3 regions of the Saccharopolyspora sp. NPDC000995 genome follow, and region 1 is predicted to be linked to each of the others. Evidence: riboswitches for the same ligand, from Rfam matches in the RefSeq annotation. Region 1 holds a riboswitch; each other region holds the start of a gene.
The links. Region 1 has a riboswitch for glycine ahead of gcvP (aminomethyl-transferring glycine dehydrogenase). Riboswitches for the same ligand answer to the same signal wherever they lie in the genome.
Positions count from the first base shown of each region.

Region 2: another riboswitch for glycine. It lies ahead of gcvH (glycine cleavage system protein GcvH); the one in region 1 lies ahead of gcvP (aminomethyl-transferring glycine dehydrogenase).
Region 3: another riboswitch for glycine. It lies ahead of gcvT (glycine cleavage system aminomethyltransferase GcvT); the one in region 1 lies ahead of gcvP (aminomethyl-transferring glycine dehydrogenase).

Region 1 covers NZ_JBSFLZ010000014.1:25,503-30,976, forward strand. Annotated here, with positions in the region: gene gcvP (aminomethyl-transferring glycine dehydrogenase) at 1-1,925, opposite strand, end outside; glycine riboswitch at 2,100-2,201, opposite strand; gene ACWDKQ_RS07665 (MerR family transcriptional regulator) at 2,289-2,861, opposite strand; gene ACWDKQ_RS07670 (bifunctional nuclease family protein) at 3,100-3,576, opposite strand; gene garA (glycogen accumulation regulator GarA) at 3,969-4,436, opposite strand; gene gcvH (glycine cleavage system protein GcvH) at 4,570-4,953, opposite strand; gene ACWDKQ_RS07685 (CDP-alcohol phosphatidyltransferase family protein) at 5,143-5,474, opposite strand, start outside.
Region 2 covers NZ_JBSFLZ010000061.1:2,146-7,619, forward strand. Annotated here, with positions in the region: gene ACWDKQ_RS20165 (L-serine ammonia-lyase) at 37-1,392, opposite strand; gene gcvH (glycine cleavage system protein GcvH) at 1,420-1,791, opposite strand; glycine riboswitch at 1,842-1,940, opposite strand; glycine riboswitch at 1,941-2,045, opposite strand; gene ACWDKQ_RS20175 (PucR family transcriptional regulator) at 2,159-3,715, shown strand; gene ald (alanine dehydrogenase) at 3,951-5,066, shown strand; gene ACWDKQ_RS20185 (hypothetical protein) at 5,415-5,474, shown strand, end outside.
Region 3 covers NZ_JBSFLZ010000009.1:73,060-78,533, reverse strand. Annotated here, with positions in the region: gene ACWDKQ_RS05505 (acyl-CoA dehydrogenase family protein) at 1-941, opposite strand, end outside; glycine riboswitch at 1,225-1,332, shown strand; glycine riboswitch at 1,333-1,434, shown strand; gene gcvT (glycine cleavage system aminomethyltransferase GcvT) at 1,550-2,653, shown strand; gene glyA (serine hydroxymethyltransferase) at 2,679-3,959, shown strand; gene ACWDKQ_RS05490 (amino acid permease) at 4,167-5,474, shown strand, end outside.

The DNA of each region.
Region 1 (5,474 bases):
CCGCGCAGGTGATCCAGCTCGATGTTGCCGGCATCGTCGCAGCGGACCACGATCACCCGCATCCCGGCCATCACGGCGCTGGCGGCGTTGGTGCCGTGCGCGCTCGCCGGGATCAGGCACAAGTCCCGGTCGGCGGCACCACGGCTGCGGTGGTAGGCGCGAATCGCCAGCAGCCCGGCGAACTCGCCCTGACTACCGGCGTTTGGCTGCAGGCTCACCGCGTCGTAGCCGGTGACCTCGGCCAGCCAGGTCTCCAGGTCCTTGACGATCGACAGCAGCCCCTCGGCGTCCTGCGCGGGCGCGAACGGATGCAGCGAGCCGAACTCCGACCAGGTGATCGGCTCCATCTCGGCCGTCGCGTTGAGCTTCATGGTGCACGAGCCCAGCGGGATCATGCTGCGGTCCAGCGCGATGTCCTTGTCCGAGAGCTGCCGCAGGTACCGCAGCAGCGAAGTCTCGGAGCGGTGGGTGTGGAACACCGGGTGCGTCAGGTACTCCGAGGTGCGCTCCAGTGCCGCGGGCAGCGCGTCCGGCGTCTCGATGTCTAGTTCGTCGGCGTCGCCGCCGGTGACGCCGAAGGCCTGCCACACCGCCGCCAGGTGCGCCCGCGTGGTGGTTTCGTCGCAACTTATGCCGACGTGGTCGGCGTCCACCCGGCGCAAATTGATGCCGCCCCGGCGGGCCGCGGCGACGACGACGTCGGCCTTTCCCGGCACCCTCGCAACGACGGTGTCGAAGAACTCCCGGTGCAGCACCTCGATCCCGCCGCGGCGCAGCTGCTCAGCGAACACGGCCGCCATCCGGTGCGCGCGGGTCGCGATGGACCGCAGCCCGGTGGGGCCGTGGTACACGGCGTACATCGACGCCACGACGGCCAGCAAGACCTGCGCGGTGCAGATGTTGCTGGTGGCCTTCTCGCGGCGGATGTGCTGTTCTCGGGTCTGCAGCGCCAGCCGGTAGGCCTGGTTGCCGTCGGCGTCGACGCTCACGCCGACCAACCGGCCAGGAAGCTGCCGTTCGAGTCCCTTGGCCACGGCGATGAATCCGGCGTGCGGGCCGCCGAAGCCCATCGGCACCCCGAATCGCTGGGTGGTGCCAACGACGACGTCCGCGCCGATCTCGCCCGGCGAGCGCAGCAGCGTCAACGCCAGCAGGTCGGCCGCGACGACGACCTTGGCGCCGCGCCGGTGCACCTCGGCGATGATCTGCTCCTGGTCGCGCACCGCACCGGAGGCACCCGGGTAGGACAGCAGCGCGCCGAAGAACTCGCCCGCCGGCAGCGCCTGCGCGCCGGCGGACAGGTCGGCGACGATGACCTCGATGCCCAGCGGCTCCGCGCGGGTCTCGATCACCGCGATGGTCTGCGGCAGCGTGTCGGCGTCCACCACGAACCGCGGCGACTTCGACCGGCCCGCGCGGCGCACCAGCGTCATGCCCTCGGACGCCGCGGTTGACTCGTCGAGCATCGACGCGTTGGCCACCGGCACCCCGGCCAGATCGGCCACCATCGTCTGGAAGTTCAGCAGCGCTTCGAGCCGACCCTGCGAGATCTCCGGCTGGTACGGGGTGTAGGCGGTGTACCAGGCCGGGCTCTCCAGCACGTTGCGTAGGATGACCGGCGGCGTGACCGTGCCGTAGTAGCCCAACCCGATCATCTCGGCGTGCGGGCGGCAGCGGCGCGCGAGCTCGCGCAGCTCGGCCAGTGCCTCGGATTCGGTGGCCGGCCCGGGCAGCGCCAGCTGCAGGTCGCCTTCCCGGATGGTGTCCGGCACGGCGTTCTGCCCCAGCTCCTCCAACGAGCCGACGCCGATCACATCGAGCATGCGGGCAAGCTCGGCTGGCATCGGCCCGACGTGGCGGTCGGCGAACGGCGTTCCGTGCTCCAGGGCGGCCAGTGGAATGCGATCTTGGGTCACGTCGGTCATCGCCAAACCTCAATCGTCGCGGCGGGCAAAGGGCGGCAGAACAGCCGCAACTGCCCTGCTCTCCCCCTCTGTCGCTGTCCGCGAAGCGAACGCCTGAGAGCTTCACCCGTGAACCAGGCTTGCACCGTCGGCGGGGTGCACCACAGCCGTGGTGCGCCCTCTTTCCAGAGGCATCTCGCCCGTGCGGTCCAGGTGGCCTGAGAGGTTGTTGGGGAGGTTTGCTCCTTCGGCGCCGACCACGGCCAAAACCGGGCCGGACTCTCCCGCACGGGGTCGGCGATGTCTCGCAGTTTACCCGATCAGGGCCCCGAACGGACCCGCGATGTCACCGGTCGCACACCACCCGACCGAGGTCGGCCGCGATCAGCCCGTCTCGACCTGCCGGTCGCGCCGGCGGCGGGACAATTCGTCGTCGACCAGCGGCACCAGCTCGCCGCCGTCGGCCCGCTCGGCCGGGAAGTCGTGAATTGTGCCGCTGATCTCGCGCATCGCACCGCTGACGGCGATGCCGAACACCCCTTGGCCACCCTGCAGCAGGTCGACCACCTCCTCGGCAGAGGTGCACTCGTAGACCGTCGTCCCGTCGCTGAACAGCGTGAGCCGGGCCAGGTCCTGCACTCCTCGGTTGCGCAGGTGCTCCACCGCGACCCGAATGTTGTGCAGCGACACCCCGGTGTCCAGCAGTCGCTTGACCACCTTGAGCACCAGGATGTCCTTGAACGAGTAGAGCCGCTGCGAGCCGGAGCCGGCGGCGCTGCGGATGGACGGGCCGACCAGCTTGGTGCGAGCCCAGTAGTCCAACTGGCGGTAGGTGATGCCGGCGATCTGGCAGGCGGCCGGACCCCGGTAGCCGACCAGCTCGTCCGGCAGTGCGGCGTCGGGGAACAGCTCGCCCTGCTCCGCGGCAGCATCCCGGTTGGACGCTTCCTCGACCACGCCTGCCTCCCCTCGTCCGGCACGAAGCCGACGACGATCACCAGCTCCCGGACCGTCCCGATCCGGGGCCGCGAACACCGCCCAGCGGCCGAATCACACCGGGGCAATTCGCGTAAGTTCGACGGTATGCCTGCCCTGCGGGGAGGTCAACGCGACGCGCGGGCCCCTAGACCACCCGGCCCCCGCCTGGCAGCGCACGGGCGGGGGCCGGGATGTCTCGTCGGGTCGATCAGCAGGCTCAGGTGTCCGCGCCGCGGAAGTCCTCCGGCGACACGGAGTCGAGGAACTCGCGGAACTTCTCGACCTCGTCCTCCTGCTCGTCCGGGATGATCAGCCCGGCCTCGTCCAGCACCGATTCGTCGGCGTGGATCGGCACCCCGATGCGCAGCGCCAGCGCCACCGAGTCGCTCGGCCGCGCCGAGACCCGCACATCCCCGTCGAACACCAGCTCGGCGAAGAAGGTGCCGTCCTGGAGATCGGTGATCCGAACCTGTTCGAGGTCGCGCCCCAAGGCCCCGATGACGTCCTTTAGCAGGTCGTGGGTCAGGGGTCTCTGCGGCCGCACACCCTGCTGCTCGAGTGCGATGGCGGTCGCCTCGACCGAGCCGATCCAGATCGGCAAGTAACGCTCGCCGTGCTCCTCGCGCAACAGCAGAATCGGCTGGTTTGCTGGTAGTTCAACTCGCACGCCGACGACGCGCATCTCGCTGCTCATCGTCACATCGCCTCCTCCAGCGCGCCGAAGCGTGACATCCCCGTCGAGGATCGCGCACCGACGCCTCCGACGCTACCCGCGTTGCGGCGGACACGCCCATCCCTTTAGCGGTCTGGTCGACCACCGAATTCGCGGCCTTCCTGCCGGTGCATCTGGCCCGAACCGCTGGCTGAACTCCTCATCGAGCATTACCAGCACGATACACCGCCCACCGCCCCGCTGGGTCGGTGGAATGAAGACCGCTACAACGCGGAAACCGGTTGCGACGTCGGGAAATTCCCCGCGCGAGGATGCAGTTGCTCTCGGCTGCGCAGTACCTTGACGCGCCAGCGGGGCGACGCCACTTCGGCGCCGCCCCGCTGGCGGGTCGACAAGTCGTTGCCGGGGCGTCCTCAGCGGGCGCCCGGGCCCCCATCGATTGGACCAGTAAGAAACACCAGCCGGAACTTCCCGATCTGCACCTCGTCACCGTTGGCGAGCACCGAGGTGTCCACCGGTTCACGGTTGACGTAGGTGCCGTTGAGGCTGCCGACGTCTACGACCACGAAGTCGTTGCCCTCGCGCCGGAACTCGGCGTGCCGGCGGGAAACCGTGACATCGTCGAGGAAGATGTCACTGTCCGGGTGCCGTCCCGCGCTGGTGGTCTCCCGGTCCAGCAGGAATCGCGACCCCGCGTTGGGGCCGCGCTTCACCACCAGCAGGGCGGACCCTGCGGGCAGCGCATCGACCCCGGATGCGGCGGCGGGCTCCCGGGACGCACTCTCGGTGCTTTCCGGCTCCGAGAGGAAGGGCCTGAAGACCGAGGTGGTCTCCGGTGACTGCTCCGGCGGAACGTCGCCGTGGCCGGGGAATTGGCTCACCTGAGCTCTCCTCTACGCGGATAGATCGTGCCAAGTATGTGCCCAACGTACCGTGCAGGTACAGGCGCGGAACGCGGGACTCCCGACATGTTCCTCCCGGACCCCGACAGTCCGACGATCTTGCCTGGTCGGATCAGGATTCGGTCAGCTTCTGGTAGGCCTGTGCGTCGAGCAGGGCGTCCAGCTGGGCCGGGTCGGCGAGCTTGAGCTCGACCATCCAGCCGCCCGCCAGCGGTGCCGAATTGACCAGCTCCGGTTCGTCCTCCAGCTGGTCGTTGCGGGCCACCACCTCGCCGGTCACCGGGGCGTAGATCTCGGAGACGCTCTTGGTCGACTCGACCTCGCCCATCGACTCGCCGGAGGTGACCTGCTGGCCGAGTTCCGGCAGCTGCACGAACACCACATCGCCCAGTTGCTGCTGGGCGTATTCGGTGATCCCGATGCGCACCGTGTCGTCGGCGGTGCGCTGGATCCACTCGTGCTCTTCGGTGTACTTGATCTCGTCCGGGGCCGCCACGTGGTCCCGCCTTCCTGGTCCGTTGGTGCTGTGGATCACCGGCCACGAGGTTCACGTGATCGGCTCGGCGAGCGTATTCACCACGCGACACAGGCCGCAAGGCGACCCTGGAGCGCATGACGCACCAAGGGCACCTCTTGCCGATTTACTCAGCGGGAGATGCCCTTCGCGCGGGACGACCGACGGTGCTCAGACCGGTTTGGCGCGGGCTTGGTGGACCGCCGCCACCACCTGCCCGAGGTAGAGGACGCCGGCCCACAGGTAGAGCGCGCCGCCCCAGCAGGTGAAGGCGTAGGCAATCGGGCGCACCACATCGGACAGCGCGAAATCCTCCTGCACCAGCAGCAACAGCGGGAACGCGTACATCAGGCAGAAGGTCGCGGCCTTGCCGAGGTAGTGCACGTCAGGCGGCTCGTAACCGTGCCATCGCAACACCGGCAGGCACAGCGTGAGCACCACGTCACGGATGACGAGCGCGGCGGCGACCCACCAGGGCACTACGTCGCGCAACACGAAGGCGA
Region 2 (5,474 bases), on a different contig from region 1:
GAAGGTTCCCGTGCTCGCGCTGGTCGCGCGGCAGGGTCAGCATTCGATGACGTTGACGGCGAGGCCGCCGCGGGCCGTTTCCTTGTACTTGACCTTCATGTCGCGGCCGGTCTCCCGCATCGTCTTGATCACCTTGTCCAGCGAAACGAAATGGCTACCGTCGCCGCGCAACGCCATCCGCGCAGCCGTGATCGCCTTCACCGACGCGACCGCGTTGCGCTCGATGCATGGAATCTGCACCAACCCACCAATCGGGTCGCAGGTCAACCCGAGGTTGTGCTCCATCGCGATCTCCGCTGCGTTCTCCACCTGTCTCGGCGTTCCACCCAGCACCTCAGCGAGCCCGGCAGCAGCCATCGAACACGCGGAACCCACCTCGCCCTGACAACCGACCTCCGCACCCGAAATCGACGCGTTCTCCTTGAACAACACGCCGACCGCACCCGCCGCCAACAGGAACCGCACGACACCAGCATCATCCGCGCCAGGCACGAAGCGCGTGTAGTAATGCAGGACCGCAGGAACGATCCCGGCCGCACCGTTGGTCGGTGCGGTCACCACCCGCCCACCAGCCGCGTTCTCCTCATTCACCGCCAGCGCGAACAGCGTGACCCACTCCAGCGGATCGTCGCGCTCGGTCAATGAAGCCGCCAGCTCCGCCGCCCGACGACGGACCTTCAGCCCACCGGGCAGCTCACCGGAGTTGCGGCAGCCGTTGTGAACGCATTCACGCATGACCTGCCAGATGCCGTGCAACTCCTTGTGCACGGCATCCTCGCCACGCCACGACAACTCGTTCGCCAGCATCACACCGCTGATCGGCAGCCCCGACTGCTCGGTCCGCGCGAGCAGTTCTACACCCGTGCGGAACGGGTACCGCACCGCGGTCTCGTCCGGTTTGATCCGATCAGTGCCGGTAGCGTCTTCGTCAACGACGAAGCCACCGCCCACCGAGTAGAACACCGCGCTGTCCAGCTCGGCATCATCGGCACCGAACGCGGCGAAGCGCATCCCGTTGGGGTGCAACGGCAACGACTTGCGCCGGTGCATGACCAAGTCACGGTCTACGGTGAACCGGATCTCCTGCACCCCGTCCAAACGCAACCGCCCGGACTCCCGGATCTCGCTGACCCGGCCTTCCACCGCCGCCGGATCAACAGTCTCCGGACTGTGCCCCTCCAAACCGAGCAGCACAGCCTTCGGACTACCGTGCCCATGCCCGGTCGCACCCAACGACCCGAACAACTCCGCCTTGATCCGCTCGACCAGCGGCAACCGCCCCGCGCTGTGCAACCGCTGCACGAACAACCGCGCCGCACGCATCGGACCAACCGTGTGCGAACTGGACGGCCCAATACCCACCGAAAACAGGTCGAAGACGCTGATCGCCATTGACCGCCTCCTACCTCGCCTGGCCCACTACTGCGCGATCAACTCGGCGTACTGCTCAGCGGTGAGCAGCGAACCGGTGCTGGTCGGGCGCACATCGAGCAGCCATCCGTCGCCGAATGGCTCCGCGTTGAGCAGCGCCGGGGCGTCCACGACGGACTCGTTGAGCGCCACGACCTCGCCGGTCACCGGCGCGAACAGGTCGCTGACGGACTTCGTGGACTCCAGCTCCCCGCAGGCCTGGCCCGCTTCGATCTTGTCGCCCACCTCGGGAAGCTGCACGTAGACGATGTCGCCGAGCGCGTCCGCGGCGTGCTGGGTGATGCCGATGCGGACTACTTCGTCGCGGTCCTCGATCCACTCGTGCTCTTCGGAGTAAAGCAGGTGCGCAGGCAGGGACATGTTGGGAGGCTCCAAGGCTGTCAGGGGGCACTCGTGCCCGTGGTGGCTGGGCCTCCCCCTCTGTTGCGGAACCTGAGAGCTTCGCCGCAGGTCATCGCGGCTTGCACCGTGGGTGGAGCGTCGATGCGACGCACGCTTTCCAGAGTTGCCTCGCCCGAACGGTCATGGGTGCCTGAGAGTTTGTGGGGAGTCTTGCTCCTTCGGCGCCCTGGGAGCTCGGCGTGAGCTCGCAGGGTCTCTCCCGCACGGGGTCGACGGCCGGTATGCGATTGTCGGTGTGCTCAGCAACGATAAACGGGCCAGCTCTGGTGTCAATGCCCTCCCCCACCACGCCCGGAGGCTGCCCTAGGCATTCAGGAGGCCAGTGATGCTGGAGATCCGGGCACTGGTCGAGCGCGTCGGCCCTACACTGCTGCGCACCGTGGTCGCCCCGGAACCGAGAGTGTGCGTCGGGGACGTCGTCATCGCCGAACCCGATCAGCCGCCGACGGCGGCGGGCGGCGATCTCGTGCTGGGCGTGGGCATCTCGGACAGCGAGCACGCGGTGGCGCTGACGAGGAATTGCGGCGCGAAGGGTGCAGCAGCGGTGCTGCTCAAACCACCGATTTCGGCGGACGACGCGGTGGCCGCGGCAGCCCGGGCCGCGGGGGTGGCGCTGGTCGAGGTCCGGCCTGGAACGGCGTGGGCGCAGTTGGTGTGGCTGATCCGTGCCGCGCTGGCCGGGACCGAAATCGAGGAGGCCGACGCACCCAGCACCGGGGTCGGGGACCTGTTCCGGCTCGCCGACGCGGTGGCGGACGTGGTGGACGCGCCAGTCACCATCGAGGACGCGCGCTCCCAGGTCCTGGCCTACTCCGCCCGGCAGGACCTCACCGACCCGGCGCGGGTCTCGACGATCATGGGCCGGAGGCAGCCCGACGACGTGCTCGCCAAGTTCCGTGCCCGCGGCACGTTCCGCCAGCTCAGCAAGGGCAGTTCGGCGATCTTCGTACCCGCCCAGCAGGACGGCACCCTGCCCCGGCTGGTGGTGCCGATCCGGATGGGCGGCGAACTGCTCGGCTCGATGTGGGCCGTGGTCCCCGGCGAGGTCTCCGAAGAGCGCTCCACCGCGTTCGCCGACACCGCACCTCTGGTTGCACTGCAACTGCTGCGGTGGCGTGCGGTGGCGGACGGGGCACGCCGCCGATCCGCCGAACAGGTGCGGCTGCTACTGGAGGGCGGCGAAGGCTGGCGGGCGGCAGCGAACGAACTGGCGGTGCCCGCCGAAGCGCACCGAGTCGTCGCCATCGAAATGCCCCCGTCCGCCAGCCCCGCGGAGGGGCACCGGTTGGCGATGTGGGAGTGGATCACGCGCGGGATCGGGCGGCGCCCGCTGGTCACCGAGATCGGCACCATGCTCTACGCACTGGTGCCCGACCGGGGGCGCGCGGGCGGCTGGCCGGATCTGCGGGCAGCGCTCACGTCCCACGACGTTTCGCCGCGCCCGCTGATCGCGGCGGGCACCGCGGTGGCGGTCGCCGAGCTTTCCCAGTCGCGGTCGCAAGCCGAGGAACTGATCAGCCTGCTGCGCGCCGGCCAACTACAGCAGCGGGTGGCGGTGTACGAGGAGAACTGGCATCTGCTGGTGCTCAGCCGGATGGCCGGTGCGGCGACCGACGCCGGTATCGGTGCCCTCGGCCCGCTACCGGTGCTGCGCGAGCACGACCGAACGCAGGGCACCGAATACCTGGCCACGCTCCACGCGTGGCTGCGCCACCCCGGCGATCCCCGGCAGGCGAGCCGCGAGTTGCGCGTGCACCCGAACACCTTCCGGTACCGGATGAAGCGGCTCACCCAACTCGTGGAAGTCGACCTCGAAGACCCCAACGTCCGCTCCGCGCTGTTCGCGCAAGTGCTCGCCGACCGATGGGCGCAGCACGGCTGAAAGCAAGGGAACCTTCCTGTCACCACCGGGCGCGCAGAGCCCGTCGGTGACGCGAGCAAGGGAACCTTCCTGTCAGGTCCGGCCGTCCGTGCCCCGTTCGCGCGCTTAAGCGGCGCTCCGGGGGCTTTGTGCTGCGAGCACAAAGCGCGCGGGGCAATCTCATCCGGCGGGAATGATGCGCCCCCTGCAGTGGCAGCGGATTGTTGTGCGCAACAGAAGACGAAAGGATTCCGCCGTGAAGATCGCAGTGCCGCGCGAGATCAAGAACAACGAATACCGTGTCGCGATCACACCTGCGGGCGTGCACGAACTGACGACCCGCGGCCACGTTGTTTTCGTGGAGACGAATGCCGGCGCGGGCTCTTCGATCCCCGACGAGGACTACCTCGCGGCCGGCGCGAAGGTGCTCCCCACCGCCGAGGAGGTGTGGGCGGAAGGCCAGCTGGTCCTCAAGGTCAAGGAGCCGATCGCCGAGGAGTACCCGCAGCTGCGACGGGACCAGGTCCTGTTCACCTATCTGCACCTGGCGGCTTCCGCCGAGCTGACCGACGCGATGCTGAAGTCCGGGGTCACCGGTATCGCCTACGAGACGGTGCAGACCTCCAACGGCAGCCTGCCGCTGCTGGCGCCGATGAGCGAGGTCGCCGGGCGTCTCGCCCCGCAGGTCGGCGCCTATTCGCTGATGCGCCCCAGCGGTGGTCGCGGCGTGCTGCCGGGCGGTGTTCCCGGCGTGCACCCGGCGCGGGTCGTGGTGATCGGCGGTGGCGTCGCTGGCCTCAACGCCGCGCGCGTCGCGATGGGCATGGGTGCTGATGTCGAACTGCTCGACACCAATGTCGACAAGCTCCGCGAGATCGACCGCGACTTCCACGGCCAGATCCGCACCGTAACGTCCAACCGGTACTCGGTGGAGCAGGCGGTGCGGGCCGCGGATCTGGTCATCGGTGCTGTGCTGATCCCGGGCGCGAAGGCGCCGAAGCTGGTGTCCAACCACCTGGTGTCCGAGATGAAGCCGGGCAGCGTGCTGGTGGACATCGCCATCGATCAGGGCGGTTGCTTCGCCGACTCCCACCCGACCACGCACGACGAACCGACGTACCGGGTGCACAACTCGGTGTTCTACTGCGTGGCCAACATGCCGGGCGCGGTGCCGAACACGTCGACGCACGCGCTCACCAACGTCACGCTGCCGTACGTGCTGCGCATCGCCGACCAGGGCTGGCAGAAGGCATGCCGCGCGGCCGCCGCGCTGGCCGGTGGCCTCAACACCCACGACGGCAAGCTGGTCAACGAGCCGGTCGCCGAGGCGCACGGCCTCCCTAGCACCCCGCTCAGCAGCGTCCTGAGCTGATCTGTGAGCAAGGGAACTTTCCTGCCACGAATGGCAGGAAGGTTCCCTTGCTCCTAACAGCTTCGAATGCCCGCCGGTTGGGAAGTCGTCGCAACACGCCGGGACACTCAGCCGCAGGACGGACTCGGACCACCGAAAGGGTGACGGGCTCAAACAGCCGAACGGGGCGGCCCGCTCAACCAGCCTGGGGGTCACCGGGAGCAGGCCGCCACTGTCAGTGTAGGCCACGATCGCCCATTTGCCGACGACGCGAGCCGCCGCATGGCCGCCAATTTCAAGGCGAATCGATAACCACTCGATGAGGTGAGCGTCGAGTGGTGCCCGTGCAGGCGTGTCCTCCGACTGCCGATGTCACCCGATGGAGTCGGCGGGGTACCCGTTCCCGCAATCCCCGTCGGCAACACCGAC
Region 3 (5,474 bases), on a different contig from region 1:
TCCATGCCCTGGTCCACCTGCCAGGCCGCCTGCAGCACCAGCCAGCGCAGCGCCTCGATCTCCACGGCGGAGTCGGCGATCATCCACTGGATGGCCTGGCGCTCGGCGATCGGCTTGCCGAACGTCTCGCGGGTCTTGGCGTACTCCATGCCCATCTCGACGAGCCGTTCGCAGGCTCCGAGGGCGCGGGCGGGCAGCAGGTAGCGGCCGCGGCCGATCCACTGCATGGCGAGCTTGAAGCCGTGGCCGACCTCACCGAGCACGTTGCGCTCCGGAACGCGCACGTTGTCGAACACCAGCGCGGCGGGCTGCCGCTCCCACGGGCCCATGATGGCGATCGGCTCGGACTTCCAGCCCGCGGCCCGGTCGGCCAGGAAGCAGGTGACCCCGCCGTTGGCGCCCTTCTCCTTGTCCGTGACGGCGAAGACCATCACGAAGTCGGCGTCGATGCCGCCGGTGATGAACGTCTTCTCGCCGTTGATCACCCACTCGTCGCCGTCCTTGACGGCGGTGGTGCGCAGGTTCTTGGCGTCGGAGCCAGCGTCCGGCTCGGTGATCGCGAAGCACGACTTGCGGGTGCCCTCGATCGTCGGGAGCAGGTAGCGCTCCTTCTGCTCGTCGTTGGCGTAGTACAGGATGTTGTCCGCGTAGCCGCCGAAGCGAAACGGCACGAACGTGCGACCGAGCTCAACCTCGATGAGCGCCGTCATCACGGCCGACAGGCCCATGCCGCCGTACTCCTCGGGCGTCTGCACGCCCCAGAACCCGGCCTGCTTCGCCTTGTCCTGCAGTTCCCGCTGCTCGTCCTTGGTCAGGCCACGTTCCCCGCCCCGCTCACGCCGCAGCACCTCGGGCTCCAGCGGCACCAGCTCGCGCTGGACGAAGTTGCGCACCCAGTCGCGGATGTCACGCTCTGTGTCGGACAGCGAGAAGTCGACCATCGCCGAATTCCTTTCGGTGCAACCACCTAACTAACGTCGTCCCTTATGGCAGCCTAAGACCGCCCCGACGACGTGAGCGCTACGCGACCGATGATCGAACGCCTCGCGAAGTACCTCGGTGCTCCGGCTCGGCGATGGGTCCTCCAGCCGCGGCTTCCCGGACGACGCCGGCCTGGAGAAGCAGCACCGCGAGCTTGCCGAATGAGATCACTGCGCCCCCCGGTTGACTCCGGTCACGTTCGGTTCGTAGCGTCGGCGTTCGCACAACCGAATACCGCGCCGATGACGTCGTGCGGGAGAGACTCCAACCCCGAGCTACCTCGGAGAGCGGAGCGCCGAAGGAGCAATTACTCCCCAGCAAACTCTCAGGCACCGGCACCGCACGACACCAGGCGAACACGGAGAAAAGCAGGAGCAACGCGCTTCTCGCCCACGGTGCAAGCTGCCCCTCGCGGGGTGGCGAAACTCTCAGGCCAATGACTCCGGGGAGACCGCCCGACCAGCGCAAGCCCGCGCAGGCCGGGGTCGAGGTGCCCCCGATAAGGTTGGGTGCAGTGAGCTGACCGGCCCTCGACTGCCGACCGGCGCCCACCAGGAGGAGTCTCACCATGTCGTCGCCACGACAGACGCCCTTGCACCGAGTGCACGAAGCCCTCGGGGCGACGTTCACCGAGTTCGCCGGTTGGCGGATGCCGCTGCGCTACTCCGGCGACACCGCCGAGCACAACGCGGTGCGCAACAACGCCGGCCTGTTCGACCTGACCCACATGGGTGAGATCCGGATCAGCGGCCCGCAGGCCGCCGAGGCGCTGGACTACGCGCTGGTCGCCAACGCCTCCGCGATCAAGCCCGGTCGCGCTCGCTACACGATGATCTGCAACGCCACCGGCGGCGTGCTGGACGACCTGATCGTCTACCGGCTCGACGAGCAGGAGTTCCTGGTGGTGGCCAACGCGGCGAACGCCGCCGTGGTCTCCGCCGAACTGACCGAGCGACTCGACGGCTTCGACGCCGAGCACCAGGACGTCTCCGACGACTACGCGCTGATCGCCGTGCAGGGCCCGAACGCGGTCGCCATCCTCGCCCCGCTGACCGACACCGACCTCGCCGAGGTCAAGTACTACGCGGGCTACCGCAGCCAGGTCGCCGGCAAGGACGTGCTGCTGGCGCGAACCGGCTACACCGGCGAGGACGGCTTCGAGCTGTTCACCGCGCCCGGCGACGCCGAGGCCGTCTGGCAGGCGCTGACCGAGTCCGGCGCGCAGCACGGCCTGCAGCCCGCCGGGTTGTCCTGCCGCGACACGCTGCGGCTGGAGGCGGGCATGCCGCTGTACGGCAACGAGCTGTCCACCGACCTCACGCCCTTCCACGCCAACCTCGACCGGGTGGTCAAGCTGGACAAGCCCGGCGACTTCGTCGGCAAGGACGCGCTGGCCGCCGCTGCGGAGAAGCCCACCGAGCGCACGCTGGTCGGGCTGAGGACCGACCAACGCCGGGCGCCCCGGCACGGCTACCGCGTGCTGGACGCCGACGGTGCCGAGATCGGCGTCGTGACCAGCGGTGCCCCGTCGCCGACCCTCGGCCACCCGATCGGCATGGCCTACGTCGACCGCGCGCACAGCGAACCCGGCACCCAACTGCAGGTCGACATCCGCGGCAAAAACGTCGCGGTGCAGGTCGTCGAGCTGCCGTTCTACCGCCGCAATGCCTGACGAGATCGAACCAGGAGGCAACACAATGTCGACACCGGACCTGTTTAACGACCAGCTGGCCGCGGTGGACCCCGAGGTGGCAGCGGCGGTCGGCGCCGAGCTCAACCGCCAGCAGACCACGCTGGAGATGATCGCCTCGGAGAACTTCGCACCGCAGGCGGTCCTGGAGGCGCAGGGCTCGGTGCTGACCAACAAGTACGCCGAGGGCTACCCGGGGCGCCGCTACTATGGTGGTTGCGAGCACGTCGACGTCGTCGAGCAGCTGGCCATCGACCGCGTCAAGGAGCTGTTTGGGGCCTCCTTCGCCAACGTGCAGCCGCACTCCGGGGCGCAGGCCAACGCGGCGGCGATGTTCGCGTTGCTCAAGCCCGGCGACACGATCATGGGCCTGGACCTGGCCCACGGCGGTCACCTCACGCACGGCATGCGGATCAACTTCTCCGGCAAGCTCTACAACGTGGTGCCCTACCACGTGCGCGCGGATGACCACCGCGTGGACATGGACGAGGTCGCCCGGCTGGCGCGGGAGAACAAGCCGCAGCTGATCATCGCCGGCTGGTCGGCGTACCCTCGGCAGCTGGACTTCAAGCGGTTCCGGGAGATCGCCGACGAGGTCGGCGCCTACCTGATGGTCGACATGGCGCACTTCGCCGGTCTGGTGGCCGCCGGGCTGCACCCGAACCCGGTGCCGCACGCGCATGTCGTCACCACTACCACGCACAAGACCCTGGGCGGCCCGCGCGGTGGCGTGATCCTGTCCTCGGACTCGGAGTTCACGAAGAAGTTCAACTCGGCGGTGTTCCCCGGCCAGCAGGGCGGGCCGTTGGAGCACGTGATCGCCGGCAAGGCGGTGGCGTTCAAGATCGCCGCCGGTGAGGAGTTCGCCGACCGGCAGCGCCGCACCGTGGAGGGCGCGCAGATCCTGGCGGAGCGACTGCTGGCCGACGACGCCGCCAAGGCCGGTGTTCAGCTGGTCTCCGGCGGCACCGACGTGCACCTGGTGCTGGTGGACCTGCGCGACTCCGAGCTGGACGGCAAGCAGGCCGAGGACCGACTGCACGAGATCGGCATCACGGTCAACCGCAACGCGGTGCCCAACGACCCGCGGCCGCCGATGGTGACCTCCGGTCTGCGCATCGGCACCCCGGCCCTGGCCACCCGCGGCTTCGGCAAGGACGACTTCACCGAGGTCGCCGACATCATCGCCGAGGCCCTCAAGCCCGGCTTCGACGAAGCCGCCGGCGGCGAGCTGCGAGCCCGCGTCGAAGCCCTCGCCACCTTGCACCCGCTGTACGCGAACCTCTGACCAGAAAGCCCCCGGGAGAACAACGCCGCATTTCGGCAACAATGGCCGAAATGCGGCGTTCTCCTGTTTGAAATCCTAAGTGGACTATGTTGGAACTGGAAAAACGCCGTATTTCAACTGGTTCAAACCACTTGCGGGCCCTCGCCGGATGCCGGATTATCTGCGCAGTTTCAGCGAAACACGCTGGCGAGTAAGGAGTCCACTTCGATGAGCCAACCAGTGACCGAGGAGTACCGGAAGGATCTGAGTACCCGGCACATCAACATGATCGCGATCGGCGGGGCGATCGGGGTCGGTCTGTTCCTTGGTTCCGGCAAGGCCCTGCACCAGGTCGGCCCCGGCCTGATCCTGATCTACGCGATCGCCGGGCTGATGATCTTCTTCGTGATGCGGGCGCTCGGCGAGTTGTTGATGTACCGCCCGGTCAGCGGGTCGTTCGCGGAGTACGCGGGCGAATTCGTCGGTCCGTGGGCGAAGTTCGCGGTCGGCTGGGGCTACTGGCTGGTGTGGATCGTCACCGGCATGGCCGAGATCACCGCGGTCGGCAAGTACTTCCAGTTCTGGTTCCCGACGATCCCGCAGTGGATCCCCGCGCTGGGAGCACTGATCGTGCTCAGCGGGGTGAACCTGATCGCGGTGAAGCTCTTCGGCGAGTTCGAGTTCTGGTTCGCCCTCATCAAGGTGCTGGCCATCATCGGGCTGATCGTGCTGGCCGCAGCGATCCTGGTGTTCGGCTTCAGCGACCTCGGCGACACCGCGTCGCTGAGCAACATCTGGTCCCACGGCGGGCTGTTCCCCAACGGCATGGCCTCGTCGCTGCTGGCGTTCCAGATCGTCATGTTCGCCTTCGTCGGCGTCGAGATGGTCGGCCAGACCGCCAGCGAGAGCAAGAACCCGCAGAAGGTGCTGCCGCGGGCGATCAACTCGGTGATGTGGCGGATTCTGATCTTCTACGTGGGCGCGCTGATCGCGCTGACCGCGCTGGTCCCTTGGTTCCAGTTCCCGACCAGCGGTAGCCCGTTCGTCCACGCGTTCACCCTGATCGGCATCCCGGCGGCGGCCGGTGTGATCAACTTCGTGGTCACCACCGCCGCGCTGTCGTCGTGCAACAGCGGCATCTACTCCACCGCGCGGATGCTGCGCACGCTGTCCGAGGACAGCCAGGCGCCGCGCTCGGTAGGTGTGCTCAGCGTCCGGGCGGTGCCCTCGCGGGCCATCGGCGTCACGTTCGGCGCGATGCTGATCGGCGTAGCGCTCAACTACCTCGTGCCGGAGCAGGCGTTCACCTACATCACCAGCGCCAGCACCGCCGGCGCCATCTTCACCTGGGCGATGATCCTGATCGCGCACCTGGGCTACCGGCGCAAGGTCGCCCGTGGCGAACTGCTGGCCGGACCGTTCCGGATGCCGCTCGCACCGTACTCGAACTACGTGGTGCTGGCCTTCCTCGCGTTCGTCGTGGTCCTGCTGGCCTTCGACGCCGAAACGCGCATCGCGCTGTACATCACACCCGTG